2 regions of the Pediococcus sp. M21F004 genome follow, and region 2 is predicted to be linked to the other one. Evidence: predicted binding sites of a transcription regulator. Region 2 holds the regulator's gene; the other holds the start of a gene.

Region 1 (5,654 bases), 950 kb from region 2:
AATGTGGTAAAGCCTCCTGAACTAGGGCAAACATCGAGACAATATTCACCTGGAAAGTATCCTGAACTTGTTTAATCGGGAGCTCTTCAATTGAAGGTTGGGAGATTTGCTGACCAGCGTTTAAAATTAAGGTATCTAGTCCACCAAACTCTGCCAACACTTTTCGCACAATTTCTGCGGGAACATCATCTTGGCGAAGATCAGCTGGCAGCAACAATGATTTACGCCCTGTTTCTTCAATGTAATGAGCAACTTCTTGTGCATCACGTTCTTCTCCAGGAAAGTACTGGATTGCTACATCAGCGCCTTCACGGGCTAGTGCAATTGCTGCGGCCCGTCCAATTCCAGAATCACCACCTGTAACTAAGGCACGCCGATTTTCTAACTTGTGATTTCCACGATAACTGTTTTCACCACAATCAGGAATTGGCTTCATTTCGGCTTGAAGAGCAGGTGTTTCTTGGTTCTGCTTTTCAAAACCATCCTCATGGTATAAATAACGAGGATCCTTCAAATCCGGTTCCATTAGCTTCACTTCCTTCTCTGTTTGATAATTTAAGCATATCGAAAAAAAAGGACCAATGGAAGATAAATGCTCATTATTCTCTTATAAATACAATAAGGCTGTTATGTATTTCAAAGTAAATCGTTTGCAAAAAAAGATTGATCAACTTGACCAATCTTCTAGAAAAATATTGAAAATAATGAACTTTTCTGTTTTGGACTATAAAAATTATCAAAATAAAAAACCTGACTATTCCAACCACACAGATTATGTCTGGTTAAGATAGTACAGGTTAGTTAAATAAACTATTTTTCATAAACGCCACTGATCGTATTCAATTTAGAAACACTGCCGGTCTGGGCATTATATCGATACATGCCAGTCAAACTTCCAACTGTATTAGATGAATTATTTTGACGCACTTCAATCTGGTAATAATTAGTGCCAATCTGGTTTACTCCATATGAGAGACCCGCCTGATTTGCAATTCCGGCGGCACTCTGGAACGAAGAAATAACCGAATCTGTTTCCTTATCCGTTAAATTGCCAATTGGTTCTGAAGATGAACTGGTTGTTGTGCTGGAACTTGAGTTTTGACTAGCAGACGAATTACTAGTTGCTGAATTAATCTGACTAGTTAAAGCTTTCCCTTGATCCTGTAAGGCTTTTACCCCACTGATACTTGATGACAAATTATTAAGTAAGGCAAGATCTGCAGTTGCGGTCTCGTAATACCCGTTAGAAACGGCGTCATAGGCATTTTGATAATATTTTTTGGCATTCTGTAATTGAGTCGCTTGATCTCCCAAACTTTTGGCTTGTGATTTTAACGTTGAGCTATTCGCTTGCTCAGAGGTAATCTTGGCTAAACTAGAATTTGCTGACGTTGTATCGCCATTGTTCAACGCCTCTTTAGCAGCAAGATAATTTTGGACATTCGATAACAGCTCACTAACTTTTCCGTTTGTTTCATCAAGTTTCTGGGCGGACTTCAACGTTGCCAACGCATTATCGGTTTTGCCATCCTCAATTTGTTTTTGAGCTTTCATATATAAAACGGCGGCTTTTTGTTGGTTAGTTTTTTCGGACTTAGATGATGTAGAAGAACTGTGTGCATTTCCACTTTGTTTACTGGTGCTGCTACATGCGGCTAAGGAAACTAACATCAGCACTGCAACTACGCCAACTAGGCTTTTTTTTATTTTTAATTGTAAGGTCATGATTTTCTCCTCCTTGGCTACATTATACCATGTTCCCCCTAATGCGTTATTAACAAGTAGGTTAAATAACACAGAGTTGTCATAATCAATGCCAAAACATTAATCCATTTAAACATAACGATTAAAGCCAAATATTCTCGAAATGCTGCAAACGGCAAATAGTGCATGGTTGTAGGTGCGCTGATTCCCGTCATCGTAGAATTCAACTGTTTAGCAATTAAACCCGCGCGAAAGACATGAAAACTATTGGTTACAAAAACGGCTCGGTGAAAGACCTTTTCCTTTGTCATCAAGATTTGCGAAAATCGCAAGTTTTCATAAGTAGATGTAGATCGGTCCTCTTGAATAATTTTCGAATTTGAAATTCCAGCTTCGATCAAATAATCTCTCATCGCCTGGCTTTCAGATATAATCTCATCAGTCCCCTGACCACCAGAAACCACAAATTGAGGATGACCACCACGTTTTAGTTGTTTTCGATAAATAGCAATTCCCTTATCAAGGCGTTTTTGCAGAATTTTAGAAACAGTTCCATCAGGCAACAAGCCCGCCCCCAAAATGACGATAAAATCCACTGCATAACGAACTGGCAATTCATCGAGAACGGAAGCTACTGCGTATGAAATAAAACCAATCATGAAATACGCTGTCCATAAATAAAATATCCCCAATAAAACCCAAAGCAGTGAACTATGAAACATAAATAAATTAAGTAAGGTAAGAAAAAACATTGCTAAAATAATAAAACCAACCATTTCCAACAATCGATATCCCGGATGAACGCCAACTTCTTGGATTAATCGCCGACTATAAATAATACAAGCTAACGCAAAAAGAGCCAGAGCAATCGGAATAATTATTGTAAACGCCAAGCTGCTAATCATTAATAACACTTGCATCCAGGGAGCTTGTGTTGCTTCAAGCCACTGCCAACCGGCAAAGAAAAAGCATATCACACTAGCAGTAAAAAAATAGCCATTTAAAAAACGACGTCGATCAGTTAACCATAATGTCACAAAAACAGCTAAACAAATACTGCCCCAATAGCTGAAATTCATCCTCTTCACCTCACTTCTCTATCTTCATTTTAGAAGGAATTTAACCAAAAGAAAAGTTTAAAACTTATTCATCTTTTATCGTTTTGTTTCCCTTACACCAAAAAAAAATTAAATTCAAGTCTTTCATTTAATTTATTTCGTAATACAATATATAGTGTTGATTGATTTTTAAATCAGAACATATAGTATATGGCCATATACATAGAAACAAGAGAGGAAGAGAAGCAAATGTCTAATTATTTACACTTTTTGGCACATCAATTGAAGGGGTGGCCTCAACAAAACTACTATCTATTTTTCTTCAGTCTTGGCTGTCAGATTATGACTCTAGTCAGTGCCCCAATCACAGCTTTAACCATCACAACTTTCATCGGAACAACTTTAGGTGTTTTATGTATTTTAGCAATTAACGCTGCTAAATCTGTTAACGGTTGGTTAGGAATTTTATCAGCAATTTGTTTTATTGTAACTGGTTTAGCCGCCAAAAACTACCTAAGTATGGCTGAACAATTGGCTTATGTTGTCACCCTTGATTTACCTGTTTTATTGAGTTCAAGCTGGAACGTCAACATGGTTTCTAAGATTCGTAAGTTCACTGGTAAAACTTGGTTTGTCGCAATTGCTTCAACCATCGTTGTTTACTTTGTTTCAGGATACTTAATTGGAACCTTCACCAACGATCCTCGTCCTTGGGTTGATGCAATTAGCTTCTCGATCAGTTTAACAGCTGGTGTGATTTGCTTCCTACGTTTCAACAACCAATACTTCTGGTGGGTTGCTTCAGGACTTGCTCAAATGGTTCTCTGGTTCATTTCATTCCGTCAAGGATCAGCAACACTTGCCATGTTTGTAAATAGCTCAATCTACTTGATCAATGATGTTTTGGCATTTACAACATCTCCATGGTATAACAAAAAAGAACGTGCTCGTCTTATTAAAGAAGAAACAAATTACGGCGAAGAAACAGCTGCCGACGTGTCACACGCACATGCTTAAACAACTAAAAAACGGGTCTACACTTTCTGGTATTGGTGAATAACTGATACCAGTTTTTATTTTGAAAATTAAAAGGACATCTGTCCTCTTTGTGCTACGATTTAATCGCCAAACAAAATCGAAAAGAGGAAAAACAGATGTCCCTAACTAATTCTATCTTAAGCTTGTTTGAAATGACAGACCCAAATATAACCGTAACTGGTGTTACCAAGAAACGTTGCCCGAATGGACAACGAATTCATGTCGTTCACGCCAACCTTTCTTATCAGCTTGTGAAATGTCCCCATTGTGGCCATAAAAGTCTAATTAAAAACGGTACCCACGTTAGTCATCTAAGGTTGGGAACCTTATCAGGCGGACGTTATGAAATGCAGCTAAGACGACAAAGATATCAATGCCAACATTGTTTAAAAACCTGTGGAGCTAAAACTAACCTCGTTAGACGTAATGAAACTTTTACCCACAATGTTAAACATCAGGTCATTGTGCTAGCTCGTGACATGCTGACCAGTAAAGAAATCGCTAAAATTTGTGGCATTTCACCAAGTAGTGTTCAACGTATTTTAAATGCAAATATTCACTTGGCTTACCGTGTTAAGCAACTTCCGCCAAATCTTTGTTTCGATGAATTTCGTTCCTGTAATCATCTAATGTCCTTTAACTGTTGCGATGCCGTTAGTCATCGCCGCATTGTGACCCTCAAAGATCGTCTCAGTAAGGATATCATTGATTACTTTGAAGCTCGTTATTCAGTTCAAGAACGTGCGAAAGTTCAAACAATTACTATTGATATGAACGCCGAATATGCTAGCTTTATTCATCGTTTATTCCCGAATGCTGTCACGATTATTGACCGTTTCCACATTATTCAGCTTGCTGGTCGTGCACTAGACAATGAACGTACACGTATTATCCGTACTTTTCAAGATAAGCATTCACGCATTTACCGCATCCTTAAATCTCAATGGCGTTTATTTCATTTGGCAGAAGAGAAAATCAATGACACTAAGCTTATCTATTTACGAGGCATTAACGAGTATATGACCCAACAGAACGCCATCGACCTTGCCTTAGATGAATTTCCAGAATTCAAAACTGTGTATCAAACTTATCAAGGCATTCTAACCGCTATTCACCAAAAGGATGCCACGGAATTTAAAAATTTGATTACCAACTACCAAGTAGCTGGTAATCAAATGGACGTCACCATTTCAACCTTCGTTAAGAACGGCTCAGCAGTGCTCAACAGTTGTCGTTATCCGTATTCTAACGGTCCTATTGAAGGACTTAATCGTAAAATCAAGGTATTAAAGCGTAGCTGTTTTGGTTTTCGAAATATTCATAGCTTCTTCATTCGTATCAGTTTAATTCATGAGTAAACAAAAAGCACATTCACCGAAGTGAACATGCCTTCAAAAATCTCTACCAATACAGTTTGACAGAGACCCTAAAAAACGCCCTTTCAGCAACCGCTGAAGGACGTTTTTTTGTGATTTAAAACATAAAATTTTGAGCAAGACTGTAAATAAATTTCGGTTGCTGGACTCCTCGTAATTTTCAAAAAAATTCCTGATTAGTAGACCAACTTCGTTTACTTTTATTTTGTCTTTCTCATCCCAAAAATTGCAGAAACGATTAATACAACAACAATTGCACCGATTATAGAAGGAACCAGTGCCATTCCTGCTAATTGGGGTCCCCATGTACCTAACAAGGACTGGCCTAACCATGCTCCGACCAATCCACCGACAATATTTCCGATCCACCCTGCTGGTAAATCTCTACTTGTAAGTGCACCGGCAATTGCTCCGATAATTCCACCAATAATTAAAGCCCATAGCCATCCAAACATCGCTGTTCACTCCTTTATTTTTT
Region 2 (5,654 bases):
CGTTCCATTAGGCGCTTCGCTTTTAATGGTTCCGACTCACCGCGCTGGTTAATCTGTAAATGTTCTGTTTCTAATTGGGTCATCGAAAAATTAGAACTAAAAAATGTGGGTAATTCATTTTGCATACGATATTCTAAAATAACACCCAGCACTTCATCTCGAACCCAACTAGACATCGCATCCGCCCCCACGTCATCTAACATCAAAATGGGTGCTTTTTTTACAAGATTTAATTTTTCGGCCAAATTATTTTCGCCAATGGCATTTTTCATTTCAACTGCAAAACTTGGAAAATGAACCAAGGTAGATTCATATCCTTGCGTAGCTAATTCGTTAGCAATTGCGCCTAAAAGATAGGTCTTTCCCACTCCAAAACTACCTGTTAAATAAAGACCTTTGTGAAATTGATGGGGGTCTTTTTCATAAGCTTGAATAAAATTCAAGGCAGCCGTTAACGCAGTCTGACGATCCTGATCCGGAAAAAAATCGTCAAACCGAGCCCGTCTGATCATTTTTGGCATATTAACAGCCTTAACGCGCATATTAAAAGCACGTTGTTTTTCGTTTGCTAATAACTTTTTGCTGGGTTGATAAGACACCTCAATCATATGATTATTTACAATCAAAATTGGCTGATATCCGGGCATTAAGGTTGGCTCATTACGATTATATTTATCACGTTCTTGAACATATTCATAAAGTTTTGACGCAGAACGAGCTACACCATCAGTAGATAACTCATTTTTATGTTCTTCACAAAATTTGAGAACATCTGCATCTTCGTAAACCGGAGTCATTAGGTCCTGAAATTTCGTGTCTAATTGACGTTTACTCATGAGTTCTTTTAAAACCTCACGTATATTTTCCATGGCTAATTTTCCTCCTTATTCTGTTTACGCATTTCTTTCAAACGCCGCTGCAAAAGTTCTTGATCACTCTTTTTAATTGGGGTCGTTTTAACAGTTGGTGTATCATTTTTTGCCCAATCTGGTAATGTTTCTTTTTCAATAACTTTTCGTGTACTTATCCTTGGCTTACGAGCGCTATTTTTTTCAGTAGCAAAACTTTTAATTTGTAGAATAGCATCTTCTGGTGTTGAAACGTGTGCCCGACTCCAGCTGTTCACCACCGTATCCACTAATTTTCCAGGGAGCGTTGTGACGCCCCGGTCAATAACAATGTATGAGAGCAAAATATTTATAACACTCACTGGAAATAAATTCCGATCAATTAAATCTTTAAGTATTTGTTTTTCACCGTACGTGACATAGCCACCATGGATAGCCATCTTCAGATTTTCCAAATAAGTTGCCGGTGCATAGGACTTAGCCGCTTTAATCAGCTGCTTGTCTTCTGACGTCAACTTGTTTTCGTCTGTCTTCGAACTTTCTACTGGTTTAGTTTCTGTACTTGAAGGACTCGCCGCATAACCTTGTTTATGGGCCGTTTGGCTAGTAAAGCTTTTAGAAATCTGTTGTTGTAATTTCTTGGTGTTTAACTGATTGGTCACTAAATCCGTTGCTTGACCAATTTGACGGCTCATTTCAACTTCGTCAATTCCATACAAAAGGTGTTCACTCAAGATTAGTCGTTGGGCTTGATTAACAGACTCCCACTTGGTAAAACCATGACTCAGAAGGTCTTTTAATAATTTAAAATCAAAATCATTGTTTTCAACCTTGATTGGTTGATCCTCCGTTTGTGATTTTGCCTGCTTAAATTCTGCTTGAGTCTCACGAATTAAGGAATTAGGTTCTTTAATCGTGTTATCTGAAATATGAAAAGCAGTCAAAAAATCAGTTGAAACATCTTTTAGATTTTTTTTATCAACCTGCGTTAGTTTAAACTGTGCAGCAAGTTCTTTAAACCGATTTTCACCAATGGCTTCAAGAAGCAAGCTGCTCAGCAAATCATCCTTAAAAAACGCGTCTGGTGATATAGGTCTGATCAATTGATACACAAAATAACGGCCAAGGTTATCTTGTCCTTCAAAAGATTTAAGTAATCCGATTCCCTCCAACTTTTGTCGACTCAAGTAGAAATTGGGTAAATCACAATTCAGAATATCAAATAATTCTAAATGCGACTTTCTCTCTGAACGAATGGTTGTCGGACTCATTTCGGTCCAAAGCGTCAAAAATAAGCTAAACGCCTTAGCTCCAATAATCGGTTGGTATAAAAAAGTAAGGACTTTTTGATCAAAATCGCTCAAATAGTCCCTTTGAGTAACTAAAAACCCATCTTTGGGGCTTAAATTAGCCCATCCTTCATTCATTATGACTCGCCACCATCATCTTTTTTGGAAGTTTTCTTTTTAGTCGCTTTGTCTTTTGCCATCATATCTTTCAATTCTGACATAAATACATTCATATCCTTAAATTGACGGTAGACACTGGCAAAACGAATATAAGCAATTTCATCGACTTTTGCCAGTAAGTTCATGACATACTCACCAATGATTTGGCTAGAAACTTCATTTTCGCCTAGAGCCCGAATTTTGTTTTCAACTTCATCCACAATTTTGGACATTTCGTCCATACCAACTGGCCGTTTTTCAGCAGACCGAATAAGCCCGCGAAGTAGTTTTTCTCGATTAAACTCTTCTCGTGTCCCGTTTTTCTTAATCACCAACAAAGGTGATGCTTCAATTCTTTCAAACGTTGTAAATCTAAAACCGCATGCTTCACATTCTCTTCTGCGGCGGATCACACGCCCATCATCTGTTGGACGACTATCCACCACTCGAGAACCATTGTGATGACAATGTGGACATCTCATGGGCACTCTACCTCCACTTACTAACGTAACTTACTATTGTCAAGCCATTTTACCACTTGCTGACGCGTTTCTTCAATAGACCCACTGTTATCAATCACAATATCAGCGAAACTAATCTTCTTTTCTAAGGACCACTGCGCCGTTATTCGCTGTTCAGCTTCTTTTTTAGAAAAGCCATCACGGCGGATTAAACGCTCCCGTTGAACGTTGGCATCACTCACAACAACCATAATTTGATCCACAAACTTCTGATATCCTTGTTCTAAGAGCAGTGGCGCGTCCAAAACAATTAATTTTGTCGACTCTTTTTTTTCTGCTTTTAATGTTTGTAGAATTTTCGTTCTAATTGCCGGTTGCATCACCGCATTAAGTTTTTGTAATTGCACAGAGCTTCCAAAAACAATTTTTCCTAACCGATTTCGATTTAGCTTAGCACCATCAAAAATTGCATCCCTGAAAATTGTCCGCAGTTGGTCAGCAACTATAGTCCCTGGCTGCACAATCTCACGAGCAATCTGGTCTGCGTCAACGACTGGATACCCTAGTTTTTTTAAATAACTGCTAACCGTTGACTTCCCTGTAGCAATGCCACCAGTTAATCCTAAGATAACTGTCATTAACCTTTAACCTCAATTAATTTCTGACAAAACGGACAAAAATGAGTCCCCCGTTGAGCCACTTTAATCCGCTCAATCGCTGTACCACATCGTTCACAGGGTTTTCCAGTTCTTTGATAAACATGTAATTGATTTTGAAAACTTCCTGCATGTCCACTAGCATCTAGATATGAAAAAACGGTGGTCCCCTTTGCTTGAATCGCTAAGTTAAGTTCTTCAAAAATTTTCTCTCTTAGTGTAACAATCTTGCTAAGTGAAATGGTATTCGTAGGTTGTAACGGGTGAATTTTTGCTAACCAAAGGACCTCATCACAATAAATATTGCCTAGTCCAGCAATCATATTTTGATCCAACAAAAACGATTTAATGGATTTATGATGTTTTTTCATCGTTTCCGCCATGTATTCAACACTTAGCGTTTCCGGGGTTGGTTCCGGCCCAATTGTTTTCAGACCAGCAACAGTAAATTCTTCGCCCGTTGGTACTAGAACCATACGCCCAAATTTTCTTGTATCGTTATAGCGTAACTCTGAACCATCTGTAAACTCAAAAACCACATGATCATGTTTGTTTAACGGCATTTCATGTGAATGAACAGAATACTTTCCTTCCATCCGTAAATGCGACACCATAGATTGTTGATCACTAAAGTGAAAAAGAAGATATTTTCCACGGCGATCAATTCCTTGAATTGTTTGGCCAGTTAAGGCTTTGGTAAATTCGGTTACATTTGGTAAAACCATTTTTGGATAGTAAATATCAATTTTTTTGATTTTTTTACCGACAACTAGGGCATCTAATCCACGTTTTACCGTTTCAACTTCTGGTAATTCAGGCATAATAATTCCTTCTTATTCATTTGTTATTTAGCATTATACCAGCTTTTGCCAAACGCGCTCTCTACTTTCAGAGGGACGTCTAATTTCACTGCAGAATCCATGATACTTGGCACTAGATCCTTAACTAACGCCAATTCATCATCAGGCACTTCAAAGATCAGTTCATCATGAACCTGTAGCAACATTTTGGTTTTTAACTGTCGCTTTTCTAACTCATCTTGCATTTGAATCATCGCAATTTTAATAATATCAGCAGCACTGCCTTGAATTGGCGTGTTCATAGCCGTTCTCTCAGCAAACGAGCGTTGATTATGATTGCTAGAGTTAATGTCTGGTAAATAACGACGTCGGTGCGCAATCGTTTCTACATAGCCTTGCTTTCTAGCTGTTTCAACGATTTGATCCATAAATGCTTTAACCCCTGGATATTCCTGGAAGTAAGTATCAATAAAGGTTTTAGCTTGCTTTCGTGAAATACCAATATTTTGCGACAAACCATAATCGCTAATTCCATACACGATCCCAAAATTAACAGCTTTTGCCTGGCGTCGAATATTCGGTGTCACTTCGGATGCATCCTTTAAACCAAAAATCCGGACCGCAGTACTAGCATGAATATCTTCCCCATTTTTAAATGCCGCCTGCATATTTTTGTCACCAGTAATGTGTGCTAAAACCCGTAATTCAATTTGGGAATAATCGGACGAAAAGATTTGCGCATTATCTTCACTTGGAACAAATGCCTGTCGAATTTTACGACCTTCCTCTAAGCGGATCGGAATGTTTTGCAAGTTAGGATCAATTGAAGACAAACGACCGGTTTGCGTCAAGGTTTGGAGATAGGTTGTGTGCACTTTTTGATCTGAAGAATGGACAACTTTCAATAATCCTTTTACGTAAGTTGATTGAATTTTTGAAATTTGTCGGTAAATTAAAATATTATCAATAATTGGGGCTTGTCCTCTTAAACCTTCCAAAACGCTAACTGCGGTTGAATAGCCTGTTTTCGTTTTTTTAGAACTTGGCAGTCCTAATTTTTCAAATAAAATTGAGCCAAGTTGTTTAGTAGATTTAATATTGAATTCTTCGCCGGCTTCATTGTAGATGGTTTGTTCAATTTCAGTCAGTCGTTCTGTGAATTCACTTTCCATCTGTTCCAAACGATTGGTATCTACGCGAACGCCCGCAATTTCCATTTTGGAAAGGACTAAAGCAATTGGTAACTCGATATCGGTATACAATTTGATTTGTTCGTTTTGTTCAAGCTCACTTTTTAGCTGCGGTACCAACTGCTGAATAGCCCGAAGCTTGGCTGCTAAATGTGTTAAAAATTCTGCATCGTCATCTGGAATATGACGTTTCACACCAGTTCCATAAACCTCTTCGTCTGTCTTAATATCTTGATACCCATGGCGATGAG

Evidence for each region. The regulator NrdR, encoded in region 2, represses ribonucleotide reductase genes. The targets are predictions, from matches to a motif close to ACACNATATATNGTGT.
Region 1: pnuC (nicotinamide riboside transporter PnuC) is a predicted target of NrdR. The motif match lies at 2,926-2,941, and genes of this name have one in related genera.

What each region holds. Positions count from the first base shown of each region.
Region 1 is NZ_CP177314.1:1,704,027-1,709,680, reverse strand. Features, by position in the region: gene ACLHK8_RS08545 (SDR family oxidoreductase) at 1-526, opposite strand, end outside; gene ACLHK8_RS08540 (hypothetical protein) at 811-1,725, opposite strand; gene ACLHK8_RS08535 (YdcF family protein) at 1,764-2,783, opposite strand; gene pnuC (nicotinamide riboside transporter PnuC) at 3,012-3,779, shown strand; gene ACLHK8_RS08525 (ISL3 family transposase) at 3,869-5,158, shown strand; gene ACLHK8_RS08520 (GlsB/YeaQ/YmgE family stress response membrane protein) at 5,377-5,631, opposite strand.
Region 2 is NZ_CP177314.1:560,534-566,187, forward strand. Features, by position in the region: gene dnaI (primosomal protein DnaI) at 1-869, opposite strand, end outside; gene ACLHK8_RS02935 (replication initiation and membrane attachment family protein) at 872-2,275, opposite strand; gene nrdR (transcriptional regulator NrdR) at 2,275-2,778, opposite strand; gene coaE (dephospho-CoA kinase) at 2,799-3,395, opposite strand; gene mutM (bifunctional DNA-formamidopyrimidine glycosylase/DNA-(apurinic or apyrimidinic site) lyase) at 3,395-4,234, opposite strand; gene polA (DNA polymerase I) at 4,258-5,654, opposite strand, start outside.